One region of the Bradyrhizobium sp. USDA 4501 genome, then DNA from elsewhere that is predicted to be linked to it. Evidence: predicted binding sites of a transcription regulator. Region 1 holds the regulator's gene; each other region holds the start of a gene.
The links. Region 1 encodes PhoB, which activates phosphate uptake and scavenging genes when phosphate is short. Its sites were predicted from a motif close to TGTCATNNANCTGTCAT; they were not measured.
Positions count from the first base shown of each region.

Region 2: a site for PhoB is predicted at 1,699-1,715, ahead of phnC (phosphonate ABC transporter ATP-binding protein). Genes of this name have one in related genera too.
Region 3: a site for PhoB is predicted at 1,400-1,416, ahead of ACVWZM_RS19265 (DUF2794 domain-containing protein). Genes of this name have one in related genera too.

Region 1 covers NZ_JBSSEX010000001.1:5,305,552-5,309,681, reverse strand. The annotation lists gene ACVWZM_RS24180 (aspartate aminotransferase family protein) at 1-508, opposite strand, end outside; gene ACVWZM_RS24175 (GcrA family cell cycle regulator) at 996-1,508, shown strand; gene phoB (phosphate regulon transcriptional regulator PhoB) at 1,804-2,514, opposite strand; gene phoU (phosphate signaling complex protein PhoU) at 2,660-3,376, opposite strand; gene pstB (phosphate ABC transporter ATP-binding protein PstB) at 3,483-4,130, opposite strand, start outside.
Region 2 covers NZ_JBSSEX010000001.1:1,540,640-1,544,769, forward strand. The annotation lists gene phnD (phosphonate ABC transporter substrate-binding protein) at 1-677, opposite strand, end outside; gene phnC (phosphonate ABC transporter ATP-binding protein) at 757-1,572, opposite strand; gene ACVWZM_RS07210 (transferase hexapeptide repeat family protein) at 1,784-2,449, shown strand; gene ACVWZM_RS07215 (alpha-D-ribose 1-methylphosphonate 5-triphosphate diphosphatase) at 2,446-3,618, shown strand; gene ACVWZM_RS07220 (DUF1045 domain-containing protein) at 3,628-4,130, shown strand, end outside.
Region 3 covers NZ_JBSSEX010000001.1:4,177,595-4,181,724, reverse strand. The annotation lists gene ACVWZM_RS19270 (Bax inhibitor-1/YccA family protein) at 1-589, shown strand, start outside; gene ACVWZM_RS19265 (DUF2794 domain-containing protein) at 972-1,343, opposite strand; gene ACVWZM_RS19260 (DUF1223 domain-containing protein) at 1,871-2,632, opposite strand; gene acnA (aconitate hydratase AcnA) at 2,859-4,130, opposite strand, start outside.

The DNA of each region.
Region 1 (4,130 bases):
CGTCGATGTCGCCATGCGGCACCTGGTCGAAGCCGTCCATCGGCGGGCCGAAGCCTTCGAGATATTTCGCCGAGCCGGTCGCCGCCAGCGTGCCCAGCGTGCGGCCGTGGAAGGCGCCCTCGAAGGTGATGATGCGGTAGCGCTCGCCATGGCCCTTGGAGAAGTGATAGTGGCGGACCAGCTTGATCACGCCCTCCATCGCTTCCGCGCCGGAATTGCAGAAGAACACGAAGTCGGCAAAGCTCTGCTCGCACAGCCGCGCGGCAAGCACCTCGCCGTCCGGGCTCTTGAACAGGTTCGACATGTGCCAGAGCTTGGTCGCCTGTTCCTGCAGCGCCTTGACGAGATGCGGATGCGCGTGCCCGAGCGCGTTGACCGCGACGCCCGAGGTGAAATCGAGATAGCGGTCGCCGTTGGTTGCGATCAGCCAGGCGCCCTCACCGCGCTCGAAACCGAGATCGACCCTGGCGAAGACGGGGAGCAGATGCGACGTGGCAGCGTTGGTCATGGCGATCACTGACGGTTTTTAAGCCGACAATTGCCGCGCGCCTTGACGCCAGCGCAGCAACGGCCAGCTTCGGAAAACAAAACGGCCGCCTTTGCGGGCGGCACGTGGCGGGCATTCTATGCTGCGGTCGGTAAGTGTCAATCGCCACGAAGTGGCCTTCCTGCAATGCGAAACGAGCGCAATCCGGAGCATTCCGGTGCGGTGGAAAAGCCTCATCGCGATGCTTAACTGTGTGGGAACATGTGGACGCACGACCGCGGACTCTTGCGCCAGAGTCACGCCATATTGTAGCGTTTGGCCTGTCGGGTACGACATCTCGTGCGGCGGTACTGGACCCTCTAAGTAGCCTTTGTGTCTCGCGTAAACGTTCGGGCGCAACACCGTGCCCGGCGAGGGCTAAGGGATTCTGGCCGCAGGGATATTTGTCCAGATTGGCTCGCAGCGCCGCTCCAATGATTGGCCGGCGCTACGCGAAGGGAAGAATGCGATGACTGTATTGACCTGGTCCGACGATCGCGTCGAGCAGCTGAAGAAACTCTGGGAGTCCGGCCTGTCGGCCAGCCAGATCGCGGCGGAACTTGGCAATGTGACGCGAAACGCCGTGATCGGCAAAGTGCATCGGCTCGGCCTCTCCGGCCGCGCCAAGGCACCCTCCACGGCCGCGCCGCGGCAGCGCAAGGCCCGCCCCGCCCAGCACATGATGCGGGTGGCGCGCCCGGTCTCGCGCGGCAACACCGCGCTGGCGCACGCCTTCGAGGCCGAGATGGAGCCCGATCCGATCTCCTACGACAATGTGGTGCCGATGAGCCAGCGGCTGTCGCTGCTCGAGCTCAACGAGGCCACCTGTCACTGGCCGGTCGGCGATCCCTCGAGCCCGGAATTCTTCTTCTGCGGCGGCAAAGCGCTCGGCGGCCTGCCCTATTGCGCGCATCACTCGCGCGTCGCCTACCAGCCCGCCGCCGATCGCCGCCGGCCGTCGGCGAAACCGCAGATCAAGTGAGCACTCGGGAAAACGACGGAAGACCTCAAAGACAAATCCCCGCGAAAGCGGGGATTTTTTTGTGTGACGCAGCCCGGATGGAGCCAACGGGGCGCTCGTTCGCGCGACCCGTCGGCTCCATCCGGACTACCGCTACATCACCGGCCTCGTCCCGGCGCAGGCCGGGACCCATAACCACGAATGGGTGTTGTTAGAAAGCCGTCTGGCCGCGTGCCGATTGCGCTGGCCGCGGCGTATGGGTCCCGGCTTGCGCCGGGACGACGCCGTGTTGCGGTTTATGAATGCCGCATGGCCGTTACGGCTGCGGCTCGGCCTTGGCAAAGCGGTCGTCGAGCGCGTAGCCGGCGCCGCGCACGGTGCGGATCGGATCCTGCTCGCGGCCCGGATTGAGCAGCTTGCGCAGGCGGCCGATATGCACGTCGACGGTGCGCTCATCGATGTAGATGTCGCGGCCCCAGACGCTGTCGAGCAATTGCTCGCGGCTGAACACGCGGCCGGGATGCTCGAGGAAGAATTCGAGCAGGCGATACTCGGTCGGCCCGAGATCGATCGGACGGCCCGAGCGCGCCACGCGGCGCTTCTCGCGGTCGAGCTCGATGTCGCCGTAGGTCAGCACGGTCGCAAGCCGCTCCGGGCTGGCGCGGCGCAAGAGGCCCTTCACCCGCGCCAGCAGCTCCGGCACCGAGAACGGCTTGACGATGTAATCGTCGGCGCCGGTGGCAAGCCCGCGCACGCGCTCGCTTTCCTCGCCGCGCGCGGTCAGCATGATGATCGGAAGCTGCTTGGTCTCGGGCCGCGCCCGCAGGCGGCGGCACAGTTCGATGCCGGACAGGCCCGGCAGCATCCAGTCCAGCACCACGAGGTCGGGAACGCGCTCCTTCAGCCTTGTATCCGCATCGTCGCCGCGCCCCACCGTCTCGACATCGTAGCCTTCCGCATCGAGATTGTAGCGCAACAGCGTCGTCAGCGCTTCCTCGTCTTCGACTACCAGAATGCGTGCGCTCATCGGTTTAAGTTCTTTCTCTGTGGTGATCCGTTGCCCAGACGCAAACCGAAACGCTTACTTCCTTGAGCATAGTCCCCGCGGAAACGATTTGTCGCGAGGATCGTCCAGTTTCGCTCTTGCCGGTTCCGTGCTTGCCGATCATGCCTCAGTTGCCCGGCACCGTGGTGGCAAAAGTGGTCATGTCGCCCTTCGGGCGCTTGTCGGTGATCTGCTGGCCCTCGATCATGTAGAACACGGTCTCGGCGATATTGGTGGCGTGATCGCCGATCCGCTCGATGTTCTTGGCGCAGAACATCAGATGGATGCAGAACGAGATGTTGCGCGGATCTTCCATCATGTAGGTGAGCAGTTCGCGGAACAGCGAGGTGCAGATCGCATCGACCTCCTCGTCGCCCTTCCAGACGTTCATCGCCGCCGGCAGGTCGTGGGCGGCATAGGCGTCGAGCACCGACTTGACCTGCGACAGCACGAGGTCGGTCATGTGCTCGAGGCCGCGGATCAACTTCAGCGGCTGGAAATCGCTCTCCAGCGCCGCGACGCGCTTGCCCATGTTCTTGGCGAGGTCGCCGATCCGCTCGAGATCGGTGGCGACGCGCATCGCGCTGACGATCTCACGCAGGTCGATCGCCATCGGCTGGCGGCGCGCGATCGTCAGCACCGCGCGCTCTTCGATGTTGCGCTGCAGATTGTCGATCTCGATGTCGGCGGCGACCACGCGCTTGCCGAGCGCGACGTCGCGACGGATCAGCGCGTCGACCGACTCGGTGATCATCCGTTCGACCAGGCCGCCCATCTCGGCGACCAGGCGGGTCAACTCCTGCAGGTCGCTGTCGAATGCCTTGGCGGTATGTTCAGAAGCCATCGCTTGTCTCCCTCAACCATGATCCCGGGGATCATGGTTTCGTGTCCTGAATTTTAGCATGACCTGATCGGAAAACCGGTTTCCACTTTTCCGGATCATGCGCCGGTCAACCGAACCGGCCGGTGATGTAGTCCTGGGTGCGCCGATCGCTCGGTGAGGTGAAGATCTTGTTGGTGTCGTCGAACTCGATCAGCTCGCCGAGATACATGAAGGCGGTCTTGTCGGAGACGCGCGCCGCCTGCTGCATGTTGTGGGTGACGATCGCGATCGTGTAGTCCTCGGAGAGTTCCTGGATCAGCTCCTCGACCTTGGCGGTCGAGATCGGGTCGAGCGCCGAGCACGGCTCGTCGAACAGGATCACCTCGGGGCGCACCGCCACGGTGCGCGCGATGCACAGGCGCTGCTGCTGGCCGCCGGAGAGCGACAGGCCGGAGGCGTTCAGCTTGTCCTTGACCTCGTTCCACAGCGCGCCGCCGCGCAGCGCCTTCTCGACCCGGTCGTCCATCTCGGACTTCGAGATCTTCTCATAGAGGCGGATGCCGAAGGCGATGTTCTCGTAGATCGTCATCGGGAACGGCGTCGGCTTCTGGAACACCATGCCGACCCGCGCGCGCAGCAAGTTGAGGTCGAGCTTGGGGTCGAGAATGTTGGTCTGGTCCAGCATCAGCTGGCCGACCGCGCGCTGGCCCGGATACAGGTCGTACATCCGGTTGAAGATGCGCAGCAGGGTCGACTTGCCGCAGCCAGACGGGCC
Region 2 (4,130 bases), 3.8 Mb from region 1:
TTCATCGCCGAGCCGTTGGCATTCTTCAGCATGCCCTTGGTCAGCATCTGGGCGAGCGTGGAATCATCCTCGTTGGTCCACTGGTTGGCGGCCACATCAACGGTTCCCTGCGACAGCGCCAGGACGGCATTCTCGTGGCTGCCGGTGAACACGACCTTGCCGAAAAAGCCTTCGGCGTTCGCGATGCCCATCTTGTTGAGTTCGAAGCGCGGCACGTTGTTGCCGGACGTCGAGTTCGGATCGACCAGGCCGAGATTCTTGCCTTTCAGGTCCTCGACGGTCTTGTACGGGCTCGACGCCTTGACGAAGAACACCGAGTAATAGCCGGTCGAACCGTCGGCGTTCATATCGTTGGCGAACGCGTCGGTCTTGACGCCGGTCAGGCGCGCGCGAGAGAACGAGGCCGAGCCGTAGCTGGCGATCTGGATGTTGCCGGCTCGCTGGCCTTCGATGACGGCCGCGTAGTCGTTGGCGATGCGCAGTGTGACCTTCACGCCGAGCTCCTTCGACAGATACGCCACGAACGGCGTCCAGCGCTCGGTGACGCCGGAGGCGTTCTCGGCCGGCACCACCGCGAAGGTGAGCTCCGGATACTTTGCCTTCCAGTCCTGCGCGGAGGCCGAACCGGCAAATGCCAGCGCGGCGGCGCCAGCCAGAATGATGCGACGAGTGAACATGACTACCCCTCTTTTGTTGTAGTTGCACCTGTTGGCCGGGCAAAATGCCCGGCCTCCCAGATTGAAAAATGCGCGACGCTCAGGCCGCGGCTGCGGTGCCGAGTGCCGACGCAGTTGCACCGTCGGGCGCGGGCAGCGGTGCTGCGCCGATGACGTCATTGGCCTCGAGGTCATAGAGCTCGCGGGCGATATGGTCGGTGAGCGCCGCGGGGGCGCCATCGAACACCACGCGACCTGCGGCCATGCCGACCAGGCGGTCGCAATAGGTCCGCGCCAGGTCGAGCGAGTGCAGATTGCAAAGCACTGTGATGCCGAAATGCTTGTTGATGCGCAGCAGCGCGTCCATCACGATCTTGGTGTTGCGCGGATCGAGCGAGGCGATCGGCTCGTCGGCGAGAATGATGTCGGGCTCCTGCACCAGCGCGCGGGCGATCGCGACGCGTTGCTGCTGGCCGCCGGAGAGCTGGTCGGCGCGCTGTGCCGCCAGCTGGGCGATGTCGAATTGCTCGAGCGCCGACAGTGCGAGCGCCCTGTCCTGCTCCGGCCAGACCTGCGCCAGCGAGCGCCATGACGGAATCTGGGCCAGTCGGCCCATCAGCACGTTGGTCAGCACATCAAGGCGGCCGACCAGATTGAACTGCTGGAAGATCATCGCCGAGCGCGCGCGCCACCGCCGCAGTTCCTTGCCGCGCAACGCGGTGACGTCGGTGCCCTCGAACAGGATACGGCCGGAGGTCGGATCGGCGAGACGGTTGATCATCCGCAGCAGCGTCGACTTGCCGGCGCCGGAGCGGCCGATCACGCCGACAAAGCTGCCCGGCGCGATCGAAAAGGACGCGTTGTCGACTGCGGCTTTCGTGCCGAAACGGCACGTCAAACCTTCCACCACCAGCATGTAATGCTCCAACCGCGCCTCGTTGGGTCATCGCTATCCCCGGCGTTTTACAGTTATGTGACGACAGCGCTGCGGTGCGGCGATCGTCCACACCCCTCCCTTGTCGCTCCCTTGCCGTCATCGCAACGTCATGATGTTGTCATCAAGCATCCCGATGACGAGCGCGCATCCCCCGGAAGCCCAAGATTCTTGAAGATTTGCGGAGGCCCTGATGGCCGGAAAAACACTCTCGGTTGTGCCGACCGTCGACCCGACCGCGTCGGTCCGTGAGAGCAAGCTCGGCAAATATACCGAGGTCGGCGCGCGCACGATCCTGCTTGAAGTCAGCATGGATGACTATTCCTACGTCGTGAACGACAGCCAGATCACCTACACCTCGATCGGCAAGTTCTGCTCGATCGCGGCGATGACCCGCATCAACCCCGGCAACCACCCGATGCATCGCGCGACTCAAGCGCATTTCACCTACCGCGCCAGCGCGTATTTCCCCGGAGAGAGCGACGACACCGACTTCTTCAACTGGCGACGTGCGCATCACGTGCATATCGGCCATGATGTCTGGATCGGGCACGGTGCGATCCTGTTACCAGGACGGAACATCGGAACCGGCGCTGTCGTCGCCGCCGGCGCGATCGTGACCAAGGACGTTCCCGCCTACACCATCGTTGCCGGTAATCCGGCGCGGCCGGTGAAGCGGCGCTTCTCCGAGACGATCGCCGACCGCCTCGCCGCGCTCGCATGGTGGGACTGGGATCACGAGACGCTCCGCCGCGTCCTGCCCGACTTTCGCAAGCTCGCGGTCGAGGAATTCCTCGACAAGCATGAGGCCGAGGCCGTATCCCAATCGCAAGCCAAACAACGGAGCGCCGCATCGTGACGGACATTTTCATCGAGGGCGGGCGCACGCTGGTTGACGGCGCCCTGGTCGAGACCTCGCTGCGGACCGCAGGCCGCGACATCGGCGCGCTCGACGCCGAGCAGGGTCGCGCCGTGCTTCACATCGATGCCAGTGGCCTCCTGGTGCTGCCCGGCATCATCGACCTGCATGGCGATGCGTTCGAGCGGCAGATGATGCCGCGCCCCGGCGTCGACTTCCCGACCGACGTGGCGCTGATCGACAGCGACCGGCAGGCGATCGCCAACGGCATCACCACCGTGTTCCACGGCACGACCTGGTCGTGGGAGCCCGGCCTGCGCAGCGCGGAGAATGCGCGCAAGCTACTCGATGCGATCGAGGCGCTGCGGCCGCAGCTCGCCGCCGACACCCGCCTCCACCTGCGTCACGAGACCCACAATCTCGAGGCCGAGGCCGAGATCATTCAATGGCTCGGTGAAGGCCGCATCGACCTGTTCGCCTTCAACGACCATAGCAACGTCAAGCCGAAGAAGCGCAACCAGCTGGCCGAGCGCACCGGGCTCTCCGTCGAGGCCGTCAACGACATGCTCGACCGGATCGTGGCGCGCCGCCCCGAGGTGCCCGCCTCGATCGCGCGACTGGCCGCCGCCGCGCGCGCGGCCGATATCCGCATGCTCTCGCATGACGACAACAGCCCGGCGATGCGCCAGGAGTTTCGCGCGCTGGGCGCTGTGATCGCCGAATTCCCTGTCAACGAGGAGACCGCGCGCGACGCCGCGGCGGCGGGCGATTTCATCGTGTTCGGCGCGCCCAATGTGGTGCGCGGCGGCAGCCATACCGGCTGGACCAAGGCATCCGACATGATCGCACAGGGCCTCTGCTCGGTGCTGGCGTCGGACTATTACTATCCGGCGCAGCTGCTCGCGGCGTTCCGCCTCGCCGCCGACGGGATCCTGCCGCTCGCCAGGGCCTGGGACCTGATCTCGTCGGCGCCGGCCCGCGCGGCCGGGCTCGCCGATCGCGGCGTGCTCGCCGCGGGCCGCCGTGCCGACATCATCGTCGTCGACGACAAGGCGCCGCTGCGGCCGCGCATCATCGCCGTAATAGCGGCCGGACGGCTGGTGCATCTGGCGGACGCGAGCTGCCTCGTTCATTCACTCGCGCCGCGCAAGACGGTTGCGGCGGCGTAGCCCAGTCCCATGGCCAGCACTCCGCGCTACGCGATCTATTATGCGCCGTCACCCGACAGCGTCCTGCACCGCTTCGGTTCGACACTGCTCGGTTACGATGCGGTGTCGGGCGACGACCTGCCGTTTCCCGAAGGCGTGACGCCGGACTGGCGCGAGGTCACCGAAGATCCGCGCAAGTATGGATTCCACGCCACGCTGAAAGCGCCCACCGCGCTCGCCGACGGTCGAAGCGAGGCCGAGCTTCTCGATGCCTGTGCCGCCTTCGCCGGCCGCGCGCAGCCCATTCCGGTGATCGAACCGGTGGTCGATGCGATCAGCGGCTTCATCGCGGTGATCCCGGCCAGCCGCTCGGATGATCTGCAGCAGCTTGCCGCCGATTGCGTCACCGAATTCGACGCGTTCCGCGCGCCGCTGACGCCGGAAGATCGCGCGCGCCGCAGGCCAGAGAAACTCACCGCGCGGCAGTGCGACTATCTCGACCGCTGGGGCTATCCCTACGTCATGGAGGAGTT
Region 3 (4,130 bases), 1.1 Mb from region 1:
GTTCGGCAACGCCTATCTGACGCAGTTCGGCTACGCGATGTTCGTGAGCCCGCTGAAGTGGCTGTTCATCCTCGCCCCTCTGGCGATGGTGTTCGTCATCTCGGCCGGCATCAACCGCCTGCAGCCCGCGACCGCCCAACTCCTGTTCTGGGTGTTCTCGGCGCTGATGGGTCTGTCGCTGTCGTCGATCTTCCTGGTGTACACGCACACCTCGATCGTGCGCGTGTTCTTCATCACCGCGGCAACGTTCGGTGCGCTGAGCCTCTACGGCTACACCACCAAGCGTGACATGAGCGGCATGGGCTCGTTCCTGTTCATGGGTCTGATCGGCATCATCATCGCGAGCCTGGTCAACCTGTTCCTGGCGAGCTCGGCGCTGCAGTTCATCGTGTCGGTGGTCGGCGTGCTGGTGTTCGCGGGCCTCACCGCCTGGGACACCCAGCGGCTGAAGAACGACTACATCTACGGCTACGCCTCGCAGGGTGGCGTGATGGCAGAGCGTGCGGCAATCACTGGTGCGCTGTCGCTCTACCTGAACTTCATCAACCTGTTCACGCTGCTCCTGCAGCTGCTCGGCCAGCGCGACTAAGCGCCTCGAGCGAGCCGATCAAATCCAAGCCCCGGCCATTCCGCCGGGGCTTTTCTTTTGGGCGAGGCGAGATGTGATGTAGCCCGGATGAAGCGCAAGCGAAATCCGGGACAGGCTCATCCGCGGCTTCAACGGCCCCGGATTGAGCGGAGCCTGCCATCGAGCGCGTTTGCGCGCCCTGTTGCCTCCTCCGGGCTACGAAACTCGGGCACAACTGTGCCGCCGGATCAGCGGATTTGTAGCCCGGATGAGCGAAGCGACATCCGGGACGGTCTTACCACGCGAGTACAGCTTCCCCGGATTGCGCGGAGCCTGTCATCGGGCGCGCGTTCGCGCGGCCCGTTGGCTCCATCCGGGCTACAAGCGGACTGACCTGACGCGCTTACACCAGCGACAGCTTGCGATCGATCACGAACAGCACGCGTTCGAGTTCATGGCCACGACGGAGGATCAGGCCGGTCGCGGAAATCACGCTGTACATGCCCTGCTTGCGCGCAAGCCGGGGGTCCTTCTCGATCCGGTAGATCGGCACTTCCGACGCGCGCCGGAACACCGAGAACACGGCCCGGTCCTTCAGGAAGTCGATCGCATAATCGCGCCACTCGCCGTCGGCGACCATGCGGCCGTAGAGATTGAGAATGCGGTTGAGTTCAAGTCGATTGAAAGTCACGCGATTGGGCTGAGGGGTCGCGGCGGCGGTGCGCGCCGCGGCACGACTCCCGCTCGGATCAGTGTCCTCCGAGATCAAACTCATCGAGCGCCTCCTGTCACCTCGGTGGCGATCGGGTTCCGAAGGCCCCTCTTCGGGATCGTCACGAGAGTGACATGATCGCGCTAAGCGCGCGGGCCCGCAAGGGGCCAATCGCAATGCAACCGGGCCTTAACCACCGCCGCGCGCGGCGGATTGTCCGAAAAACCGCAGAGTCACGGGAACGTTAGCGGAATCATATTGCTGCCCCACTTCCGCCCATCGCCCGCCCCGCTGCCCTGCGAAAAGGAAATCCTGCGTTGGCCCGGTCCTTTCGGTTCCGGATTCCTCAGCCCCCAGCCCCCCGGGGCCGTCGGGATCGGGCCTGTTCGCAGGGGAGTCAAATCCCAACACTGGGCCAACGAAAGTTGGTCCTTTTTGTTTTGGGGCCTGCGCAAGCGAGACGCGCGCGCCAAGCACCGGCGCCTTCCTTTCGGCAGATCACTGAATGCAGGTTTGTCGCCATGCGGCTGCACGAAAACATGCGTGCGACCGGCGGAAGCCAGCGCATCGCGCCTTACCGCAGCGAGGCGCTAGTGAAGTGAGGTGAAGGCAGCGCCGAGCATCGGGCCCGGCTTGTCGCGGTTGCCGTCCTGGACGTACACCGCCGCAGCATCGACACCGTCACGCGTGATGTTCTCCAGCGGCACGGTCCAGCTCCCGGACGAACCGTTCCAGTCACCGACCTTGAGGAGATTGCGCACGACGTTGTGGTAGGTGATCTCGCGGCCGCGGTTCTCGCCGCGCGCGATCGAGATCGGCACCGACTTCGAGATCGAGCAGATCCAGACCTCGCCGCGCGACACGGCCGGCGACTTCGATGCGGCGACCGACACGTTGATCTGCTTGCCGCTCAGCGTCATCGTCACGGGCACCGACATCACGCTGCCGCTCCTTTCGGTGTCCTTGATGGCGTCCTCGATACTGGCGCGATCGCTGCCGATCACATGCGCGGAGCCATTGATCACGGCTTGCGGCGTGTAGACGTCGCGGTCGCCGCGAACATGCGAATAGGCCTTCTGGCGCGCGCTGAAACGGGAATCGGCCAGCGTGTCCTTCCAGCCGAGATAGTCCCAATAGTCGATCGGCATGCTCAGCGCGATGACGTTGGGGTCCTTCGCGAGGTCACCGATGATCTTGTCCGCGGGCGGACAGGACGAGCATCCCTGCGAGGTGAAGAGTTCGACGACGGCACGCGGATCGGCGTGGGCGGGGCGGATGATCGCGACGATTGCGCAGATACCAAGGGCGCTGGACCATCGCGAGATACAGTTATAGGCCATCATCGCTGTCATACTGCGAACCAGTCGTGATGATTTCCATCCGTAATTGTACGGAGCATGAAGTCTGTCCCTGAACTTGCGTGCCCCAAAACGCGAGAAAGCGGCCTTTTCATAGGCCGCCTTCTTTTTAGCCGCTACTCACTAAGCAGTGAGGCACCGATCACAAATCCGCGTTGGAGCATGGTCCGGAAAAGTGTGAAGCGGTTTTCCGGACAGACCATGCTCAAACAAAGGGGCCTTAGGCCGCGAGTTTGCGCAGCACATAATGCAGGATGCCGCCGTTGCGATAGTAGTCGAGCTCGTCCAGCGTATCGATGCGGCAGAGCAGCGGGACATCCTTTTTGCCGCCGTCAGCGGAGACGATCTCGGCCGTTAGCGTCTGGCGCGGCTTCAGGTCGCCCTGCAGCCCGCGGATCGTGACCTTCTCGTCGCCCTTGAGGCCGAGCGTGGACCACGACGTGCCGTCCTGGAAGGTGAGCGGAAGCACACCCATGCCGACCAGGTTGGAGCGATGGATGCGCTCGAAGCTCTGGCAGATCACCGCGCGCACGCCGAGCAGGCGCGTGCCCTTTGCGGCCCAGTCGCGCGACGAGCCGTTGCCGTATTCGGCGCCGGCGAACACCACCAGCGGCACGCTCTCCTGCTGGTACTTCATCGCGGCGTCGTAGATCGACATCTGCTCGCCGTCGGGCCAGTGCCTGGTCAAACCGCCTTCCGGAATATTGCCGTCCGCGCCCTTCAGCATGAAGTTCTTGATGCGGATGTTGGCGAAGGTGCCGCGCATCATCACTTCATGGTTGCCGCGCCGCGTGCCGTACTGGTTGAAGTCGGCGGGGCGCACCTGGTGCTCGCTGAGGAACTTGCCGGCGGGCGAGGTCAGCTTGATCGAACCGGCCGGCGAGATGTGGTCGGTGGTGATCTTGTCGCCGAACATCGCGAGGATCCGCGCGTCGACCACGTCGGTGACCGGATCCGGCTGCTTCTTCATGCCCTCGAAATAGGGCGGGTTCTGCACATAGGTCGAGCTCATGTTCCAGCGATAGGTCTCGCTTTCCGTGGTCTTGATCTTGCGCCAGTTGGTATCGCCCTTGAACACGTCGGCGTACTTCTTCTTGAAGATCGTCGCGGTGACGTACTTCTTCATGAAGGCGTTGATCTCCTTGGCGGTCGGCCAAATGTCCTTGAGGAACACCGGCTTGCCGTCCTTGCCGATGCCGAGCGGCTCGACCGCGAGATCCTTGGTCACGGTGCCGGCGATCGCATGCGCGACGACGAGCGGCGGCGAGGCGAGGTAGTTCGCCTGCACGTCGGGCGAGACGCGGCCTTCGAAGTTGCGGTTGCCCGACAGCACGGCGGCGGCGACGATGCCGTTTTCGTTGATTGACTTCGAGATGTCTTCCGGCAGCGGGCCGGAATTGCCGATGCAGGTCGTGCAGCCGAAGCCGACGAGGTTGAAGCCGACCTTGTCGAGATCGGCCTGCAGGCCAGAATTGGCGAGATACTCCGCCAC